DNA from 4 places in the Limnohabitans sp. INBF003 genome. Region 3 is predicted to be linked to each of the others. Evidence: predicted binding sites of a transcription regulator. Region 3 holds the regulator's gene; each other region holds the start of a gene.
The links. The regulator FNR, encoded in region 3, switches genes on or off when oxygen is low (the NO sensors DNR and NnrR bind a similar motif). The targets are predictions, from matches to a motif close to TTGATNNNNATCAA.
Positions count from the first base shown of each region.

Region 1: a site for FNR is predicted at 2,723-2,736, ahead of ACZ5VE_RS00140 (fatty acid desaturase). Genes of this name have one in related genera too.
Region 2: a site for FNR is predicted at 2,082-2,095, ahead of ACZ5VE_RS11500 (cation-translocating P-type ATPase). Genes of this name have one in related genera too.
Region 4: a site for FNR is predicted at 2,875-2,888, ahead of ACZ5VE_RS10265 (MBL fold metallo-hydrolase RNA specificity domain-containing protein). Genes of this name have one in related genera too.

Region 1 is NZ_AP029222.1:24,345-29,256, reverse strand. It holds gene fba (class II fructose-bisphosphate aldolase) at 1-961, opposite strand, end outside; gene pyk (pyruvate kinase) at 1,157-2,590, opposite strand; gene ACZ5VE_RS00140 (fatty acid desaturase) at 2,794-3,909, shown strand; gene ACZ5VE_RS00135 (phosphoglycerate kinase) at 4,075-4,912, opposite strand, start outside.
Region 2 is NZ_AP029222.1:2,507,034-2,511,945, reverse strand. It holds gene ACZ5VE_RS11500 (cation-translocating P-type ATPase) at 1-2,043, opposite strand, end outside; gene ACZ5VE_RS11495 (hypothetical protein) at 2,150-2,761, shown strand; gene ACZ5VE_RS11490 (MaoC family dehydratase) at 2,871-3,323, shown strand; gene trmL (tRNA (uridine(34)/cytosine(34)/5-carboxymethylaminomethyluridine(34)-2'-O)-methyltransferase TrmL) at 3,314-3,808, opposite strand; gene ACZ5VE_RS11480 (ComF family protein) at 3,856-4,260, opposite strand; gene ACZ5VE_RS11475 (biotin synthase) at 4,697-4,912, shown strand, end outside.
Region 3 is NZ_AP029222.1:1,544,905-1,549,816, forward strand. It holds gene ccoG (cytochrome c oxidase accessory protein CcoG) at 66-1,532, shown strand; gene ACZ5VE_RS07065 (nitrogen fixation protein FixH) at 1,578-1,832, shown strand; gene ACZ5VE_RS07070 (hypothetical protein) at 1,853-2,146, shown strand; gene fnr (fumarate/nitrate reduction transcriptional regulator Fnr) at 2,160-2,885, opposite strand; gene hemN (oxygen-independent coproporphyrinogen III oxidase) at 3,093-4,475, shown strand; gene ACZ5VE_RS07085 (sulfite exporter TauE/SafE family protein) at 4,545-4,912, shown strand, end outside.
Region 4 is NZ_AP029222.1:2,260,790-2,265,701, forward strand. It holds gene dnaK (molecular chaperone DnaK) at 1-1,425, shown strand, start outside; gene dnaJ (molecular chaperone DnaJ) at 1,572-2,714, shown strand; gene ACZ5VE_RS10265 (MBL fold metallo-hydrolase RNA specificity domain-containing protein) at 2,923-4,287, shown strand; gene ACZ5VE_RS10270 (cyanophycin metabolism-associated DUF1854 family protein) at 4,414-4,878, opposite strand; gene ACZ5VE_RS10275 (cyanophycin metabolism-associated ABC transporter) at 4,875-4,912, opposite strand, start outside.

The DNA.
Region 1 (4,912 bases), 1.5 Mb from region 3:
GATAGCGCTGCTTGCACAGCTGCTTGGCCGCTTCGCGGGCGGGCTTGAGCCATTCTCGGGCATCGAACTTGTCGGGGTTTTCAAACAAGAACTTGCGGCAAGCAGCCGTCATGGCCAGGCGGATGTCGGTGTCGATGTTGATCTTGCGCACACCGTGCTTGATGGCTTCTTGAATCTCTTCCACCGGCACGCCGTAGGTTTGCTTCATCTGACCACCGTACTGGTTGATCATGGCCAGCAGCTCTTGCGGCACGCTGCTGGAGCCGTGCATCACCAAATGCGTATTGGGAATGCGGGCGTGGATTTCTTTCACACGCGATATGGCCAAAATGTCGCCCGTGGGCTTGCGGCTGAACTTGTAGGCACCGTGGCTGGTGCCAATGGCGATGGCCAAGGCATCCAGACCGGTGGCTTTCACGAACTGGGCGGCTTCTTCGGGGTCGGTCAGCATCTGGCTGTGGTCCAGCTTGCCCACGGCGCCAATGCCGTCTTCTTCACCGGCTTCGCCGGTTTCCAGGTTGCCCAAACAGCCCAGCTCACCCTCGACCGACACGCCCAGCTTGTGGGCCATCTCGACCACGCGGCGGGTCACGTCGACGTTGTACGCAAAATCAGCGGGTGTTTTGCCGTCTTCCAGCAAGGAGCCGTCCATCATCACCGATGAAAAACCGAGGTTCATGGCACCTTGGCAAACGGCTGGGCTTTGGCCGTGGTCTTGGTGCATGACCAGCGGAATGTGCGGCCACTGTTCGGTCGCGGCTTGAATCAAATGCTTGATGAAAGGCTCACCGGCATATTTGCGGGCACCGGCACTCGCTTGCAGGATGACCGGCGCACCGACTTCGTCGGCTGCCGTCATGACGGCCTGGACTTGCTCCAGGTTGTTGACGTTGAAAGCTGGAATGCCGTAGCCGTTGACGGCCGCATGGTCCAGCAGCTCGCGCATTGAAACGAGTGCCATGGTGGTGAGTTCCCGGGAAGTTGAAGATTCTGGTCAACCGGGCAGCACCCGGCGAGCAACAGCCCGGATTTTATAGGTTTCGGTCTGACACAGGCCTGAACCCATCGCCCCCCGAAACACATGCCGCAGAAGTTCTGAACAGCGACAGTGGAGCGCGTCGTAGGTGGGCCGGAGGTGGCAGTCGCCACCTCGGCTTCAGGCGACCTTGCAGATTTTCAGCATGTTGGTGCCGCCGGGTGAGCCCATGGGCTCGCCGCAGGTGATGGCATACACATCGCCCGTACCCACAATGTTGCGGATCTTCAGGTGCGCTTCGGCTTCGGCCAAGGCGGTATCGCGGTCAGCGCTGGTGTCCATCAACAGGGGACGCACGTTGCGGTACAGCGCCATCTTGCGCTGCGAGGTCAGCTTGGTGGTCAGGGCGTAAATCGGGATGTGCACGCGGTGGCGGCTCATCCACAAGGCGGTCGAGCCCGATTCGGTCATGGCCACAATGGCTTTGGCACCCAAGTGGTGGGCGGTGAACAGTGCGCCCATGGCGATCGACTGGTCAATGCGGCTGAACATCTGGCCTTTGAAGTCGGCATCGAGCGCCGGGTCTTCAGCGCTTTCGGCCGCCGCGCAAATCTTGGCCATTTCCTCCACCGTCTCCAGCGGGTATTTGCCCGCAGCGGTCTCGGCGCTGAGCATCACGGCATCGGTGCCGTCGAGCACGGCGTTGGCCACGTCGGACACCTCGGCGCGGGTGGGCACCGGGTTGGTGATCATGCTTTCCATCATCTGGGTGGCGGTGATGACGACCTTGTCGTGCACCTTGGCCAGCTTGATCATGCGTTTTTGCAGGGCAGGCACAGCGGCGTTGCCCACTTCGACGGCCAAGTCACCCCGGGCGACCATGATGCCGTCGCTGGCCTTGAGAATCGCTTCGAGGTGCGGAATGGCTTCGGCACGTTCAATCTTGGCGATCAGGCCGGGCTTGTGGCCGTATTCGGCCCCCGCCACATTGCACAGCTGGCGGGCCATTTCCATGTCGGTGGCGTTTTTCGGAAAGCTCACCGCCACATAGTCGGCCAGCAAGCTCATGGCGGTCTTGATGTCGTCCATGTCCTTGGCGGTCAAGGCCGGGGCGGTCAGGCCGCCGCCTTGCTTGTTGATGCCCTTGTTGTTGGACAGCTCGCCGCCCAGCTTGACGGTGGTGTGCACCTGCTCACCTTTGACGGCGTTCACGGTGAGCACGATCAGGCCGTCGTTGAGCAAGAGCACATCACCGGCTTTCACGTCGCGGGGCAACTCTTTGTAATCGAGGCCGACGCCCTGAATGTCGCCCGGCTCGGTGCGCGAGGCGTCCAGCACAAACGGCTCGCCCGGCTCGAGCATGACTTTGCCCTCGGCAAACTTGCCCACGCGGATCTTGGGGCCTTGCAGGTCGGCCATGATGGCCACTTCACGGCCAGCGCGCCGGGAGGCTTCGCGCACCAGGCGGGCACGGTCCACATGGTCTTGGGCCTTGCCGTGGCTGAAGTTCAGGCGCACCACATTGACGCCAGCGCGGATCATGGCTTCGAGCAAGGCAGGGTCGCTGGAAGCAGGGCCTAAGGTGGCAACAATTTTGGTGGCACGGCGTGTCATTCGGGAAGTCTCCATGTAATTTGGTTTCAATTTTCACACGAAATCAGTTACATGCCGGGAACTTTTAGCGGGTGCAACGGTCCATGCCCAAACAAGCGGCATATACCCATTGACCCCTCTCAGCCCCCTGAATTGATCCTTGTCAGCCCAAGTAGGCTTCGGGGCGACTAAACTTACGCCCAAGCGATTGACCTAGAAACACCATGACCGCATTGCATACACCGACCGATCACCAGCCTGTTGGGCTGGACCAGCCCCTGCCGCACCGCAAAACCTTGCGCGAGTGGCTGATCCCCTTGTCCGAGCGCAGCACCTTCCGGGCCTTTGTGCTCTTGATCGTGGACTACGCCCTGTTTTTCAGCCTGATCACTGGCACCATCGCCTTGGAGTCCGTTTGGCTCAAAGTGCTGTGCGCGCTGGCAGCTGGTTTCGTGATCGGCCGTTTGTTCATCATTGGCCACGACGCCTGCCACCAGAGCCTGACACCCCACCGCGAACTCAACAAGGTGCTGGGCCGCATCGCGTTTTTGCCCTCGCTCACGCCCTACAGCCTGTGGGACACCGGCCACAACGTGGTGCACCACGGCTACACCAACCTCAAGGGCGTAGACTTCGTCTGGACACCGCTGACGGCCACCGAATTTGAAGCCTTGAATCCCCTGCAAAAGCTGCTGGAGCGCGCCTACCGCAGCGGCTGGGCACCCGGTCTGTACTACATGATCGAAATCTGGTGGAAGCGCGAGTTCTTCCCCAACAAGACCCACATGCCCACCCGCCGCCCGATCTTCTTCAAGGACAGCATGCTGGTGAGCCTGTTTGCCGCGTTCTGGATCGCCACGATCGCAGCGGCTGCGGTGTACACCGGCCAATCGGTCTGGTTGTCGCTTTTGCTGGGCTTTGCCGTGCCCTTCTTCTTCTGGAACAGCATGATCGGCTTCGTGGTCTATGTGCACCACACCCACGTCAAGGTGTCCTGGCACGACAACAAGGCCGCCTGGACCAAGGCCGCACCGTTCGTGTCGACCACCGTGCACCTGACCTTCCCGTTCAACATTGGCGCGCTGATGCACCACATCATGGAGCACACCGCCCACCATGTGGACATGAGCATCCCCTTGTACCGCTTGAAGCAGGCTCAGGCCAAGCTCGAAGAAATGCTGCCTGGCCGCATCATCGTGCAGCCGTTCTCGTGGAAGTGGTACTTCGAGACCGCCAAGAACTGCAAAATGTACGACTTCACACGCGAGTGCTGGACCGACTTCAAGGGCAACATGACCAGCCCGGTGCGCGGCAACTTGCCACCACCAGCGCAGGCCTGAACGGGTCTTTGCCCCCAACAACAAAAAACCCCGCAGTGCGGGGTTTTTTGTTGTCGGAAATCAGCTTGCCTCCATGTGGGAGGCCGCCCCTGCGGCCGAATGGATGCTGTGGCTCAGGCCAGCATTCGCGAGCAGGGGCTCGCTCCCACAAAGGGAAATAGCCGATCAGCCTGCAACGCGTTTGGCCAAGATTTCAAATGCGGGCAAGGTTTTGCCTTCGAGAATTTCGAGGAACGCGCCGCCGCCGGTCGAGATGTAACCAACCTGTTTTTCGATGCCGTATTTGGCGATTGCCGCCAGCGTGTCGCCACCGCCTGCGATGCTGAAGGCGCTGGACTCGGCAATCGCCTGGGCGATGACCTTGGTGCCGTTTTCAAAGGCCGCGAACTCAAACACACCCACCGGGCCGTTCCAGACAATGGTGCCTGCTTGCTTGAGCTGGGCCGCCAGCTGAGCGGCGGTCTCGGGGCCGATGTCCAGGATCAGGTCGTCGTCGTCCACTTCGGTGGCTTTTTTGACGGTGGCCACGGCGTCGGCGGCAAAGGTCTTGGCGGTCACGACATCGGTCGGGATCGGCACTTCGGCCCCACGCGCCTTCATGGCCTCGATCACAGCTTTGGCCTCATTCACCAGATCGGCTTCGGCCAAGCTCTTGCCAATCTTCAGGCCCGCCGCCAGCATGAAGGTGTTGGCAATGCCGCCACCCACAATCAACTGGTCCACGTTTTGCGACAGGCTCTTCAAGATGGTCAGCTTGGTGCTGACCTTGCTGCCCGCCACGATGGCCGCCAGCGGGCGCTTCGGGTTGGCCAGGGCCTTGCCAATGGCGTCGATCTCGGCAGCCAGCAAAGGGCCCGCGCAAGCGATGGGGGCGAACTGGGCGATGCCGTACGTCGTGCCTTCGGCGCGGTGGGCGGTGCCAAACGCGTCGTTCACATAGATGTCGCACAACTGGGCCATCTTGCGGGCCAGCTCTTCGTTGTTCTTCTTCTCGCCCTTGTTG
Region 2 (4,912 bases), 960 kb from region 3:
GGCCACATGCAGTGGCAACACCAAGGGTGGCCAACCCATCACCATGGGCAAGAGTGCGATGCCCGCAATCGGAATGTGGATGGCAAAGATGTAACGCATGGACTTTTGCAAATTGCCAAAGATGCGTCTGCCGACCCGAATGCCTCGAACGATTGACGCAAAGTTGTCATCCACCAGGATCAGGTCCGCCGCTTCGCGTGCAACGTCGGTGCCACGTGCGCCCATGGCAACCCCTACATGCGCGGCTTTCAAGGCGGGGGCATCGTTCACGCCGTCACCCGTCATGGCGACCACTTCGCCCTCCGCTTGCAGCGCATGCACGATCCGCAACTTCTGGTGGGGTGAGATGCGAGCGCAAACCGTCACGCGGGGCAGGGTTTGGCGCAATTGCACATCGCTCAGTTGGTCCAAGGCATCGCCTGTCAATGTTTCACCATCGGGCAGACCGGCTTGGGCCGCGATCACGCGCGCCGTGGCCGGATAGTCTCCCGTGATCATGATCACCCGAATGCCCGCAGATTGGCATTCGGCCACGGCTTGGGGAATCTCAGCACGCAGAGGGTCGGTCAAGCCCATCAAGCCCAGCCACTGAAAGTCAAAGGCATGCGGGGTGTCGGGCCAGTCGTCGCCCATAAAACGGCTTTGTGCCACGGCCAAAACACGCAAGCCTTGTGCCGCCATGTCATCTGCTGCGCGGCCCCAGGTTTCGCGTTGTGCCTGTGTCAGGTGGCACAGGTCCATCACCGCTTCGGGAGCCCCTTTGGCGGACACGGTGCGCGCAGGCCCGTCATCCATTTGCCAGACATGTGACATGGCTTTCAAGGCCGGGCTGAGTGCATAAGTTTGGACCAGCGCCCAGTCGTTGTGCAGGTGACCGGTGTCGCTCAAATGCTGTTGGCCCATTTGGTGAAATGCCGTCTCCATGGGGTCAAAAGGTTCGGGGGCGCTGGCCAAAATGGCGTGCTCGAGCAAAACACGAAAGGCGTCAGGCAGTCCCCCTGCCGCAGCGTTCCATGTCAAAACTTCTGCTGACGCGTTGCTGTTGAGGTCACTGTCATTCGGTGCTGCCAATGCCGTCACCGTCATGCGGTTTTCCGTCAAGGTGCCGGTTTTGTCGGTGCACAGCACGCTGGTGGCGCCCAGTGTTTCAATCGCATTGATGTGCCGGGTGAGAACCCCTTCGTGTGCCAGGCGGTGTGCGCCCAGTGCTGGAAAAATCGTGAGCACCACCGCGTATTCTTCCGGCAGCATGGCCATGGCCAGGGCAATGCCAGACAGCAGTGCAGGCAACCATTGCCCTGTTCGCATGCCCAAAGTGATCACCATGGTGATGCACAAAACGCCCACGATGCCGGCCAGTACTTTCACCAGCCGTGCGGTTTGCTTTTGCAGCGGGGTGTCCTCTGTGTGCAGTTGCGCCAATGACAGGCCGATTCGTCCGATTTGGCTCTGGTTGCCTGTGGCGGTGACTTCTGCCAGCCCTTGGCCTTTCACCACAAAGGTGCCACCACTGACAGCGCCATGGGCTGAGCCGTTGCCATGGTCCACGGGGGCTTTGTCGACCGGCACCGATTCTCCAGTCAACAAAGATTCATCGATTTGCAGATGGTCCGAACGGATGAGGTCGCCATCTGCAGCGACACGGTCCCCCTCAGACAACATGAGCCAATCGCCGACCACCACATCGCGTGCGGGCACTTTGATGGTTTGGCCCGAACGCACCACTTGGGCATAGGCTTGGGTCAGGTCGCGCAGGGCTTGTATCGATTTTTCCGACTTGCCCTCTTGGTAAAACGTGAGTCCCAAGACGGCCAGCACAAAGACGGACAGCGTCAGGCCCTCTGTTAAATCCCCCAAAATGATGTACAGCAAGGCCGCTGTGCACAGCAAGGCAAACATGGGTTGGCGCAGCATGTCGATGCCACGCTGCCACACGGATCTTGCCGACGACTGTTGAATTTCGTTGGGCCCGTATGCTGTCAAACGTTTTGATGCTTCGGTTGTCGTCAGACCGCCAAGAGTGTTATGGTGATTTGCAGGCATAAGTGCACTGACTGTGCCGTGTTGTGTCGTGCACTGGCTTGATGCAGGTCAAGCCCTTTGAAATGGTGTGCTTGAAGCTTGTGCCTAATTTTTCTGAAAGACGATCATGAACGCCAACATCCATGAATTTCTGGAGCGCATCCGTGAATTGGAGGCAGACATTGAACAGGAAATTCAGCTGCGCAGGCAGCAACTGCAAGCGGATTTTGACCAACACAAAGTGAAGTTTGAAAAGGAAGTTCTGGCCCAGCAACGGCGCTTCAAAGAGGGTCTGCTGCGCTATGTGCTGACAGCGGATTGGCGGCACGTACTGAGTGTGCCTTTTATTTACCCTGTGCTCTTGCCCATGGTTTTTCTGGATTTTTTTGTCACCCTGTACCAATGGGTTTGCTTTCCCTTGTATCGGATTGCGCGGGTCAAACGCTCAGACTATTTTGTGTATGACCGCACGCATCTGGCGTATTTGAATGTACTCGAAAAAATCAATTGCGCCTATTGTTCCTATGCCAACGGCCTGATCGCCTATTGCCGCGAAGTGGTGGGCTTGACCGAGCAATACTGGTGTCCTATCAAGCATGCACGCAAGGTGATGCAGGCGCACCCTCATTACCACGGGTTTGCGGATTATGGGGATGCTGAGAATTACCAAGCTGAGCTGTTGCGCTTGCGTTCTGAACTGACGAAGTTGCGTTCAGTTCAGGTGAAGTCAGACACCTGAGGGGCGTGTTGTGTTGGACATGAGCCCGGATTGGGAATTCTGATCATTCGCCCAGGCGTGTGTCACGCTATCGACACCCTGGATGACGGAAGCTGAATACAGTTAGCCTATGAAAAAATTTGAAACATTGGCCGATTTGGCCGCATGCGTGGGTCAGGATGTGGCCATCACCGACTGGGTTGAAATTACCCAACAACAAGTCAATCAGTTCGCTGAAGCGACTGGGGATCACCAATGGATCCATGTCGATATTGAGCGAGCCAAACAAGGGCCGTTTGGCGGGCCAATTGCACATGGGTTTTTGACCCTGTCTTTGCTCCCCCAATTTTTTGACAAGACCATTGATGTGACCGAGGCCCGCATGGGTGTCAATTACGGCCTGAACAAAGTTCGCTTCATGGCCCCGGTCTTGGTGGGGAGTCGCTTGCGTGCCCATTTGCATTTGCAATCGGCCACCCCCATTGAGGGGGGCTTGCAGGTGCAGTGGAACGTGACGATTGAGCGCGAAGGTGCCGAAAAACCCGTTTGCGTGGCTGAATCGCTGGCGCGTCTTTACGTTTGAGTGTGGGCTGTCTCAGTGCTCGCGCTGCCAAAGCCGTTTTGCCGCCAGGCTTCAAACACGGTCACGGCCACGGCATTGGACAGATTCAGACTGCGCTGACCCTCACGCATGGGCAGCTTGATGCGTTGTGACAATGGGAAGGCCTCGCGCAGTTCAGGGGACAGTCCGCGGGTCTCAGCGCCAAAAACCAGCCAGTCACCGGGCTGAAACATCACCGTGTGCGCCACGGTGCTGCCTTTGGTGGTGAGTGCAAACATGCGATCGGTCGCAGGTTGTTCTGAGGCTAAAAAAACCTCCCAGCTCTCGTGGCGGCGCAACGCAGCGTATTCGTGGTAGTCCAGGCCTGCCCGGCGCATGTGTTTGTCGTCCATTGAAAATCCCAAGGGCTCAATCAAATGAAGCGTGCAGCCGGTGTTGGCTGCCAAACGGATGATGTTGCCCGTGTTGGGTGGGATTTCAGGTTCGACCAGGACAATGTGAAACATGGTTGGTATTGTGCCTTGGCTCCGGTCGAATGAGTCGTCCTTGGGGCCTAGCTTTCCAGTTCGGCCTCTGTGCGCGCCAATACAAGAGCGCAAATGTGCGCTGCTCCTGCTTGTCTTAGCGCCTGCGCAGCGGTATGAAGTGAGGCCCCGCTGGTCATGACATCGTCAATCAGCACGATGCGTTTGCCACGAATCTGATGCGTGCGCAAGGGATCGACAGCAAAGGCCCCCGCCAGATTGGACAGGCGCTCAGCCCTTGGCAGGGTGCGTTGGGCCAAGGTGTGTCGTGTGCGCAAAAGCAAGTCGGCACCGGTTTTTTGCGGACTGAGTTGGCGGGCCAACAGCAAGGCCTGGTTGTAACCTCGTTCGGACAGGCGTTGCGCCGACAGCGGTATGGGCAAAACCCAGTCAGCGGCATCCAGTGCGTCTTCGGCCCCCGTGCTGCTCGCCATCAGCGTCGCCAATGGACCCGCCCAGCCCGCACTTTGGTGAAATTTGAAATCTGCGATCAGTTGGTTCCAGGGCCAGCTGTAGGCGGTCGCTGTCAGGCACTGGTCCAGTGGCGGGGATTCGGTCAGGCATGCTCCGCACCGTTGGGCCGCGCCGGGCAAGGGCAAAGCACAAGTGCGGCATCGGTGCCGAGGAGGGGCAAAGCGGCTGATGCAGGTATCGCACAAAGGGGCTTGCGGCCAACTGCGGCAGATGGCGCAGCGACTCGGCAGCCAACGCCAAACCTTGTCGGGGTGGTGTACCGCAGGCGTTGAGCCTATCCCCCTGAGCCATTTTGACCACATGGAATCAATATACTGCCGCCTTGGCTTGACCACAAGCGCGGCATCCCCCCCGTTTGCGTGCCGCTGGGCTATTTTCCCTTTCTTCTTCCTGACCATGTCTGCACCCGAACGTCCTCCTTCGCTTGACCCTGTCGCTGCAGCCCGCTGGGCTGCACACCCTGTGGGGATGACCTCGCCCTGGCTGCATGAAGAGGTCGCCTCTCGCATGCTGGATCGACTGGACTTTATCAAGCAGCAGCCCCGTCAATGGGTCCATTGGGCGCCTTTGAGTGGCGGCTTGCAGGCCCATGAAGCTTTGCGGCTGCGTTAT
Region 3 (4,912 bases):
CAACGTCAAGTCAGTGACATCAGGACACCCCGAGCGGGTGTCCTGTGCTTTTAAAGGTCTCCGTTTTGAACTCCCAGGAAAATCCGCCCCGCAAGATCGTGCCCATTGTCCCGGTGACAGATGCGCACGGTGCCGGGGATGAGGTGAAGATGGTGTCGCTGTACGAGGCGACGCAAAAGATTTACCCACGCAGCGTGCAGGGCATTTTTGCCAAGTGGCGCTGGTTCATGGTGGTGCTGACGCAGCTGGTCTTTTATGGCTTGCCCTGGCTCGAATGGGGCCAGCGTCAGGCCGTGCTGTTTGATTTGGGTGCGCGCCGTTTTTACATTTTTGGCCTGGTTCTTTACCCGCAAGACTTCATTTACCTGACCGCGATCCTCGTGATCTCGGCATTTTCACTGTTCCTCTTCACCGCCGTGGCCGGGCGTTTGTGGTGCGGTTATGCCTGCCCGCAGACGGTCTACAGCGAGATTTTCATGTGGTTCGAGCACAAGATCGAAGGCGATCGCAGTGCCCGCATGCGGCTGGACGGCGAGAAGATGTCGCTCGAAAAGCTGTTCAAGAAGGTCTACAAACACATTGTCTGGCTGGCCATCGCCATGTGGACCGGCTTCACGTTTGTGGGGTATTTCACCCCCATCAAAGAACTGGGCATGGAATTTTTCCTGGGCAACATGGGTTCCTGGGAAGTGTTCTGGGTGTTCTTTTATGCCTTTGCCACTTATGGCAATGCCGGGTTCATGCGTGAGCAGGTTTGCAAATACATGTGCCCTTATGCGCGCTTCCAGAGTGCCATGTTCGACAAGGACACCCTGATCGTCACCTACGACGCCGAGCGCGGCGAACCGCGGGGTGCGCGCTCCAAAAAAGCCGATCCTGTCGCTTTGGGCCTGGGCGCTTGCGTCGATTGCACCTTGTGCGTGCAGGTGTGCCCGACCGGCATCGACATCCGCAAGGGCCTGCAGTACGAATGCATTGGCTGCGGTGCCTGCGCCGATGTGTGCGACACCGTGATGGACAAGGTGGGGTATCCACGTGGCTTGGTCAAATATTCGACCGAACACGCGATGAAAAACGGCTGGACCCAACAGCAGACCCTGCGCCATGTGTTCCGCCCCCGCGTGATCCTGTACATCGGCATTTTGCTGGTGGTGGTGGCCGCACTGCTCACCAGCCTGAGCTTGCGCAAACCCTTCAAGGTGGATGTGGTGCGCGACCGCGCTTCGCTGGCACGCATCGTTGCCGGGGGACATATTGAAAACGTGTACCGCCTGCAAATCATGAACGCCGCCGAAACGCCACTTGATTTCCATCTGACCGTCAAAGGTCTTCCCAATTTGACGCTGACAACAGACAGCCATGTCCGTGTCGCGCCTACTGAGGCGCTTTGGGTGTCTGTTCGTTTGCAGCTGCCTTACGAGGCCGCCCCAGCAGGCTCACATCCCATTGAGTTCATGATCCAGTCAGTTCAAGAAGGTGGCCAGGTGCTGTCTGAATTGCAGGAAAAATCTGTCTTCCTGGTGCCTCGCTGATATTTTTACAAAGGCTTAAGCATGTCAAACACCTCAAATTCCTCATTGGATAAGCGTCCTTGGTGGTCGTACGGCCATGTCTGGCTGGTGATCTCCGGGCCATTGATTGTGGTGCTGGCATCCTTCACCACCTTTTACCTGGCAGCTCACGGACAAGACCCCGTCTTGACCCAATCCAACGCCGAGACGCACAGCAGCGCCACAACGGATGACCGTGCCAGCCTGGCACCAGCCATGCAAGCACGCAACCATGCGGCCACAGGCACACTGCCCACGACCGACTCAAAGAACAAACCCTGAACAGGGCACAGGAGACCAGCATGTTGGCAAAACGAATGATGTGGATTGCATGGCCCGCTTTTTTGGTGGCGGGCTTGCTGGAAATGCTGGTGTTCGGATTGGTCGACCCGCAGGATTTGCAATGGTTTGGCCACCCCTTGGTGCTCTCAAGGCAAGGGGTCTATACCGTGGCTTTTTTCGCTTTTTGGGCCTTGACCATGGTGTCCAGCGGACTGACCACGCTGTTGTCGATGTCGCCCTTTGAGGTCAACCGCTGCCCGGTGCCCAGCGATCAGCGCCCAAGCGATTGCGCCCGAACGGACGGCTGCTGCTGACCCGCTTTTCGCCTCAATGGCAGTGGTGATTCTGGTTGTTGACCAAACGCTGCAAGCCCTCTGTTTCCAGAATGCGGACGTGCCGTTGCTTGACTTCAACAATGCCGTCTTCCACGAACTTTGAAAACGTCCGGCTCACCGTTTCGAGTTTGAGACCCAGGTAACTGCCGATTTCTTCACGGGTCATGCGCAAGACCAATTCAGACTGCGAGAAGCCCCGTGCATGCAAGCGCTGCACCAGGTTCAACAAAAATGCGGCCAGGCGCTCCTCGGCCCGCATGCTGCCCAACAGCAGCATCACACCGTGTTCACGCACGATTTCCCGGCTCATGATCTTGTGCACATGGTGCTGCAAAGCCGTCACTTCACGCGAAATTTCTTCAATCCGGTCAAACGGCATCACGCAGACTTCGGCGTCTTCCAATGCCACGGCATCGCAAGTGTGCTGGTCATTCACGATGCCATCCAGACCAATGATTTCGCCCGCCATCTGAAAGCCCGTGACCTGATCGCGACCGTCTTCTGTGGCCAGACAGGTTTTGAAAAAGCCCGTCCGTATGGCGTACAGCGAGGAAAACTTTTCACCATTGGTAAACAAAGTGTCGCCGCGTTTGATCTTGCGGCGCACTGCCACCAGATCGTCCAGACGGTTTAGGTCGTGGTCGGTCAGGCCCATGGGCATGCACAACTCGCGCAGATTGCAGTTGGAACAGGCGACTTTGATGGCTTGGGGATTCATGGTCATCTCATGGTTGAGCAATGGATTTGCCTTGGATCAAGCCTTGAGCTTAAACCTAAAAAACGACATAAATTGCGGGTATACCCTGTCTATGTAAAAAATCACCAAAAACAAGTATTGCATTTGATGTGAGTCAATACCGATATGGCGGTAAGTAGGCAAAGTGCATGGCTTGTTATGAACACGTTCTCATTAAGGGGCAGCCACATGTCCGTCATCACACCCGAATTGCTGACACGTTTCGATGTGCCGGGGCCACGCTATACCTCTTACCCGACTGCGGATCGTTTTGTCGAAGCCTTCGGCGAGGCTGACTATGTGCAGGCCTTGACGCAACGCAAATCAGGCTTGGTGGGCAAGCAGTTGCCTTTGTCTTTGTATGTTCACATCCCGTTTTGCGAATCGCTTTGCTACTACTGTGCGTGCAACAAAATCATCACCAAACACAAAGAGCGCGCCGCCGACTATTTGCGCTATCTGACCAAAGAAGTCGAACTGCACACCCGGCATTTGGGGCAGGGTCAATCGGTCAGCCAATTGCACCTCGGTGGCGGTACGCCGACCTTCATGAGCGACGACGAATTGCGTCAACTCATGGCCATGCTGCGGGAAAATTTTGAATTTGTGCCGGGGGGCGAATATTCGGTCGAAGTGGACCCGCGCACGGTCGACGAAAACCGCTTGGCCGTTTTGGCCGAACTGGGTTTCAACCGGCTGAGCTTTGGCGTGCAGGACTTTGACGCCCATGTGCAAAAAGCGATTCACCGGATTCAGCCCGCCGAGCAGGTTTTCAAGCTGGTCGAGGCTTCGCGTCGTTTGGGCTTCGAGTCGGTCAATGTGGATTTGATTTATGGCCTGCCACTGCAAACCCCTGAATCGTTTGACCGCACCTTGGCTCAAATCAATGCCTTGCGCCCGGACCGCATTGCTTTGTATGCCTATGCCCATTTGCCGGAGCGCTTCAAGCCCCAACGGCGCATCCACGCGCAAGAGCTGCCATCGGGTGGCGACAAGGTGGCCATGCTCTCGCGTTCGCTTGATGCCCTGGTGGATGCCGGTTATGTGTATGTCGGCATGGACCACTTTGCTTTGCCGGATGACGCCTTGGCGGTGGCCAAGCGGCAAGGGCGTTTGCACCGCAATTTTCAAGGCTACAGCACGCAGGCGGATTGCGATTTGATCGCATTGGGTGTGTCTTCCATTGGCCGAGTGGGTGCCACCTACAGCCAAAATGCCAAGACCATGGCAGAGTATTGCGACCTGCTCGACCAAGGGCATTTGCCTGTCGTTCGGGGTTTGGCCTTGACCCGTGACGACCTGATTCGCCGCTCGGTCATCATGGCGCTCATGTGCCAGGGGCATCTGCAATACGAGTCCATTAACCTGGCCTGGTTGGTTGACTTCAAAAGCCTGTTTGCCAAAGAACTGGTGCAGCTGCAAGCCTTGCAGGACCAAGGTCTGGTGCAACTGAATGACTCAGGCATTCAGGTCACGGCTATGGGCTGGTTTTTTGTGCGCGGTGTGGCCATGGTGTTTGACCGCTATTTGCAAGCCGATCGCAACCGCACCCGTTTCTCCAAGATCATCTGAGTCCGGGTTCGTCAGCCGCTTGGCGTTCATCGCCGACAATGCGGTGGACAACATTCAGGCAAAAATTCAATGCAAAGCTCTTTGGCGATCACGGCCTTGATGATGGGGATCATGGGTGGACCCCACTGTGTCGCCATGTGCGGGGCGGCTTGTGCAGGCTTGGGCCAAGCCGCAGGCGCGCAGCGAGGGCAAGCACTGCTGGCTTTCCAGGTCGGGCGTGTGCTGGGGTATTCCTTGCTGGGGGCTGTGGCCGCCGCCAGTGTTCAGGCTTTGGGCTGGCTCACGGTCCAGTCAGCCGCCATTCGCCCCGTGTGGACGCTTTTGCATGTGGCCGCTGTTGTCTTGGGGCTTTTGCTCATGTGGACGGCCCGGCAACCTGTGTGGCTCGATGGTGCCGCCAGACAACTTTGGGCGCGTGTGCGTGCCTTCAATGCCCG
Region 4 (4,912 bases), 720 kb from region 3:
ATCAACGAGCCTACCGCTGCCGCTTTGGCTTTCGGCCTGGACAAAACCGAAAAAGGCGACCGCAAGATTGCGGTATATGACCTGGGTGGCGGCACGTTCGACGTGTCCATCATCGAAATCGCCGACGTCGATGGCGAAAAGCAATTTGAAGTGCTGTCCACCAACGGCGACACCTTCCTGGGTGGCGAAGACTTCGACCAGCGCATCATCGACTTCATCATCACCGAGTTCAAGAAAGAATCCGGCGTCGATTTGGCCAAAGACGTGCTGGCCTTGCAGCGCCTGAAAGAAGCCGCAGAAAAAGCCAAGATCGAGCTGTCCAGCTCGGCTTCGACCGACGTCAACCTGCCTTACATCACGGCCGACGCCACAGGCCCCAAGCACTTGAACGTCAAACTGACCCGCGCCAAGTTGGAGCAATTGGTCGAAGAACTGATCGAGCGCACCATCGCCCCTTGCCGCATGGCGATCAAGGACGCAGGCGTGTCGGTCGGTGACATCGACGACATCATTTTGGTCGGCGGCATGTCCCGCATGCCCAAGGTGCAAGAGAAAGTCAAAGAATTCTTTGGCAAAGAGCCCCGCAAGGACGTGAACCCTGACGAAGCCGTGGCCGTGGGCGCTGCGATCCAGGGCCAGGTCTTGTCTGGTGATCGCACCGACGTGCTGCTGCTCGACGTGACGCCTTTGTCTTTGGGCATCGAGACCATGGGTGGTGTCATGACCAAGATGATCACCAAGAACACCACCATCCCGACCAAGTTCGCACAGACTTTCTCGACCGCCGAAGACAACCAGCCTGCGGTGACGATCAAGGTGTTCCAGGGCGAACGCGACATTGCCAGTGGCAACAAATTGCTGGGTGAATTCAACCTCGAAGGCATCCCACCAGCCTCACGCGGCACACCGCAAATTGAAGTGTCCTTTGACATCGACGCCAACGGCATCTTGCATGTGGGCGCCAAAGACAAAGGCACCGGCAAAGAGAACAAGATCACGATCAAGGCCAACTCCGGTTTGTCCGAAGCCGAGATTCAGCAAATGGTGAAAGACGCCGAGCTGAATGCCGAAGAAGACAAGAAAAAACTGGAACTGGTCCAGGCCCGCAACGCCGGCGAAGCCGCTGTGCACAGCGTCAAGAAGAGCCTGACCGAGCACGGCGACAAGATCGAAGCGGCCGAGAAAGAAGCCATCGAAGCGGCAGCCAAGGAATTGGAAGAAGTTTTGAAAGGCGAAGACAAAGACGCCATCGAAGCCAAAACCGAAGCCCTGATGACGGCCAGCCAAAAGCTGGGCGAGAAGGTCTACGCCGAGATGCAAGCGCAGCAAGCCGCTGCGGGTGCAGGCGCGGCCGGTGCCGCCGAAGCCAAACCGCAAGATGACAACGTCGTGGACGCTGAAGTCAAGGAAGTCAAAAAGGGTTGATACCCCCTGTGATGTTGTGGGAGCGAGCCCCTGCTCGCGAAGGCATTCGGCCGCAAGAGCGGCCTCCCACACACCAACTGCAGCGTCCCGCGCATGGCCCGGGACGCTTTTTGCATGAAACGGCCTGAAGGCCAGGGTCCCAAGTCATGGCTACAAAACGAGATTTTTACGAAGTGCTGGGCGTTGCCAAAAACGCCACAGACGAAGACATCAAAAAGGCTTATCGCAAGCTGGCGATGAAGTACCACCCTGACCGCAACCAGGGTGAAGACGCCAAGGCCAAAGAAGCCGAAGCCAAATTCAAGGAAGTCAAAGAAGCCTACGAAATGCTGTCGGACGCGCAAAAACGCGCAGCTTACGACCAGCACGGCCACGCTGGTGTCGACCCCAACATGCGCGGCGGTGCCGAAGGCTTTGGCGGTTTCGGTGACGCGTTTGGCGACATCTTTGGTGACATTTTTGGTGGCCAAGGCCGTGGCGGTCGCGGCGCTGGACGCCAGGTGTTCCGCGGTGCCGACCTGAGCTACGCGATGGAAATCACGCTCGAAGAAGCGGCCAACGGCAAAGATTCGCAGCTGCGCATCCCGAGCTGGGACGCCTGCGACACCTGCAGCGGCACCGGCGCCAAGCCGGGCACCAGCGCCAAGACCTGCTCGACCTGCCATGGCCAAGGTCAGGTGCAAATGCGCCAAGGCTTTTTCAGCGTGCAACAGACCTGCCCCAACTGCCGTGGCACGGGCAAAATCATCCCCGACCCTTGCGGCACTTGCCACGGACAAGGCAAGCTCAAAAAGCAAAAGACGCTGGAAGTCAAAATCCCGGCCGGCATCGACGACGGCATGCGCATCCGCAGCGCAGGCAATGGCGAGCCAGGCACCAACGGTGGCCCACCGGGCGATCTGTTCATCGAAATCCGCCTCAAGAAGCATTCGATTTTTGAACGTGATGGCGATGACCTGCATTGCGCAGTGCCCATCAGCTTCACCAAAGCAGCCTTGGGCGGCGAAATCGACGTGCCCACTTTGGGTGGCAAAGCGGCCATCGACATCCCTGAAGGCACCCAGACGGGCAAGCAGTTCCGTTTGCGCGGCAAAGGCATCAAGGGCGTGCGAGGCAGCTACCCCGGCGACCTGTACTGCCACATCACCGTGGAGACGCCGGTCAAACTCACCGAACACCAGCGCAAGCTGCTCAAGGAATTTGACGAATCGCTCTCCAAAGGCGGCGGCAAACACCAGCCCAGCGGCGAAAGCTGGACCGACAAGCTCAAGGGGTTTTTCGGGGCTTGATGTTTTGCCGGGTCGTGTCTGTTGTGGGAGCGAGCCCCTGCTCGCGAATGTTTGCTGTGGCGGTGCAAGCATTCGGCCGCAGGGGCAGCCTCCCACAGAAAGAAGGACGCGAATATTTGGTGTGACTCAGACACCCGCCTGTCAGTGATCCAAAGGCTGTTTGACTTGCGTCAAACAGCCTTTTTGTTTTAGGCGCAGCATGATGGGCATGAGCGCTACCATCACCTTCCTCGGCGGAGCCGACACCGTCACCGGATCCAAGTACCTGATTGAGCACAATCACCAGCGTTTGCTGGTCGATTGCGGCTTGTTTCAGGGCTACAAACAACTGCGTTTGCGCAACTGGAACCCTTTGCCGGTGGTGGCCGAAGCCATCAATGCGGTGGTGCTGACCCATGCGCACTTGGACCACAGCGGCTACCTGCCCTTGTTGGTGAAAAACGGTTTCAGGGGCCGTGTGCACGCCACATCGGGCACCTGCGATTTGGCGACGATCTTGCTGCCGGACAGCGGGCACATTCAGGAAGAAGACGCTTTTTTTGCCAACCGGCATGGTTTCTCCAAACATGCCCCTGCCCTGCCGCTGTACACCAAGCAAGAAGCCATCGATTGTCTGAAGCAATTGCATGCGGAAAAACAAGGCCAATGGTTCGAACCCATTCGCGGCTGGAAAGCCCGCTTTCAACCGGCGGGCCACATCCTGGGGGCAGCGAGTTTGCTGCTGGATGTCGGCGGGCGGCGTATTCTGTTTTCAGGCGATCTGGGGCGGCCGGACGACCCGCTGATGAACCCGCCCGAGCCGCCACCGCAGGCCGATACGGTGTTGATCGAATCCACCTATGGCGACCGCCAACACCCCAAGGAAAAACTGTTCGAAGAACTCGGCCCACTGTTGCACAAACTGGCCGCACGCGGTGGCGTGGCGGTGGTGCCCGTGTTTGCGGTGGGCCGGGCTCAAGCGGTGCTGCACACCATTGCGCAGCTCAAGGCCGCCGGCACCATCCCCAAGGGTTTGCCCATTTTTCTGGACAGCCCGATGGCCATTCACAGCACGGCCCTGTTTGAGCGCCATCCCGGCGAGCATCGCCTGAGCGCGCAAGAGGTGCGCAGCATGGACCATGTGGCGACCATGCTGGAGACACCTGAACAATCCAAATCCTTGGTCCATCGGCATGGCCCGATGGTGATCCTGGCGGCCAGCGGCATGGCCACCGGCGGACGCGTGCTGCACCACTTGACGCAATACGCGGGCGATCACCGCAACATGGTCATTTTGACGGGCTACCAGGCACCGGGCACCCGTGGCGCTGCGCTGGCCAGCGGCCACACCACGATTCGCATCCATGCACAAGATGTGACCGTGCGGGCCGAGGTGGTGCAAATCGAATCCGCGTCGGCACATGCCGATGCCAACCAACTGTTGAGTTGGTTGCACAAAATGCCCAGCGCACCGGGTCAGGTGTATGTGGTGCATGGCGAGCGAGAAGGCTCGGACATGCTGCGCCAGCGCATCGAGCACGAAATCAAATGGCGTGCGCTGGTGCCCGAGCAAGGCTCGGTCTGGCCTTTGTAGCCAAACGGGCTGGGGTTTGATTGAGCAGCAACCGGCTTGCAGGCGATCGCAAGGGGTTCACACACCATCGCTGGCAGGCAAGCGCCCACCAACACCCGCACCACTGGTTTTGAATGTCGAATGCGCTTACAAAAAGCGATCGAGCAGCTTGCGGGAGTGTTTGTCCATGGCCGCCAGGTCGCGGATCATGAACTGAACGCCATTGGCATCGTTGATCAGCAGCACCGTGCCGGTCAGGCGACGGATGTCTTCTTCGCCTTTGAGCAAAAACTGCGTGGTACCCCGATCGGTGAGCACCGACCAGGTGCTGGGCGTGGCAAAACTGCTGACGTCCGTCAGCTGCAGGATTTCAGGCAAGAACTCGCGCTCATTCAAAGCCTGCATCACCTTGGCCCGCAGCGATGCGTCAAGTTGCGCCAATTCGTCAATCCAAAAGATCTCATGCCCATCCACGTCCATCAGCGCCACACCCGCATCGGGGGCCGACACAGGGTAAGCACGCAAAGCCGTCACAGGCACATGGCGCGTGCCGTCGGGCATCGCCAACACCCAACGACCAAAGGCATCGCGTTGCAAGTCAAACGGGCTCATGCGCTCACCTTTTGTTCTGATGCTTCGAGGCTGC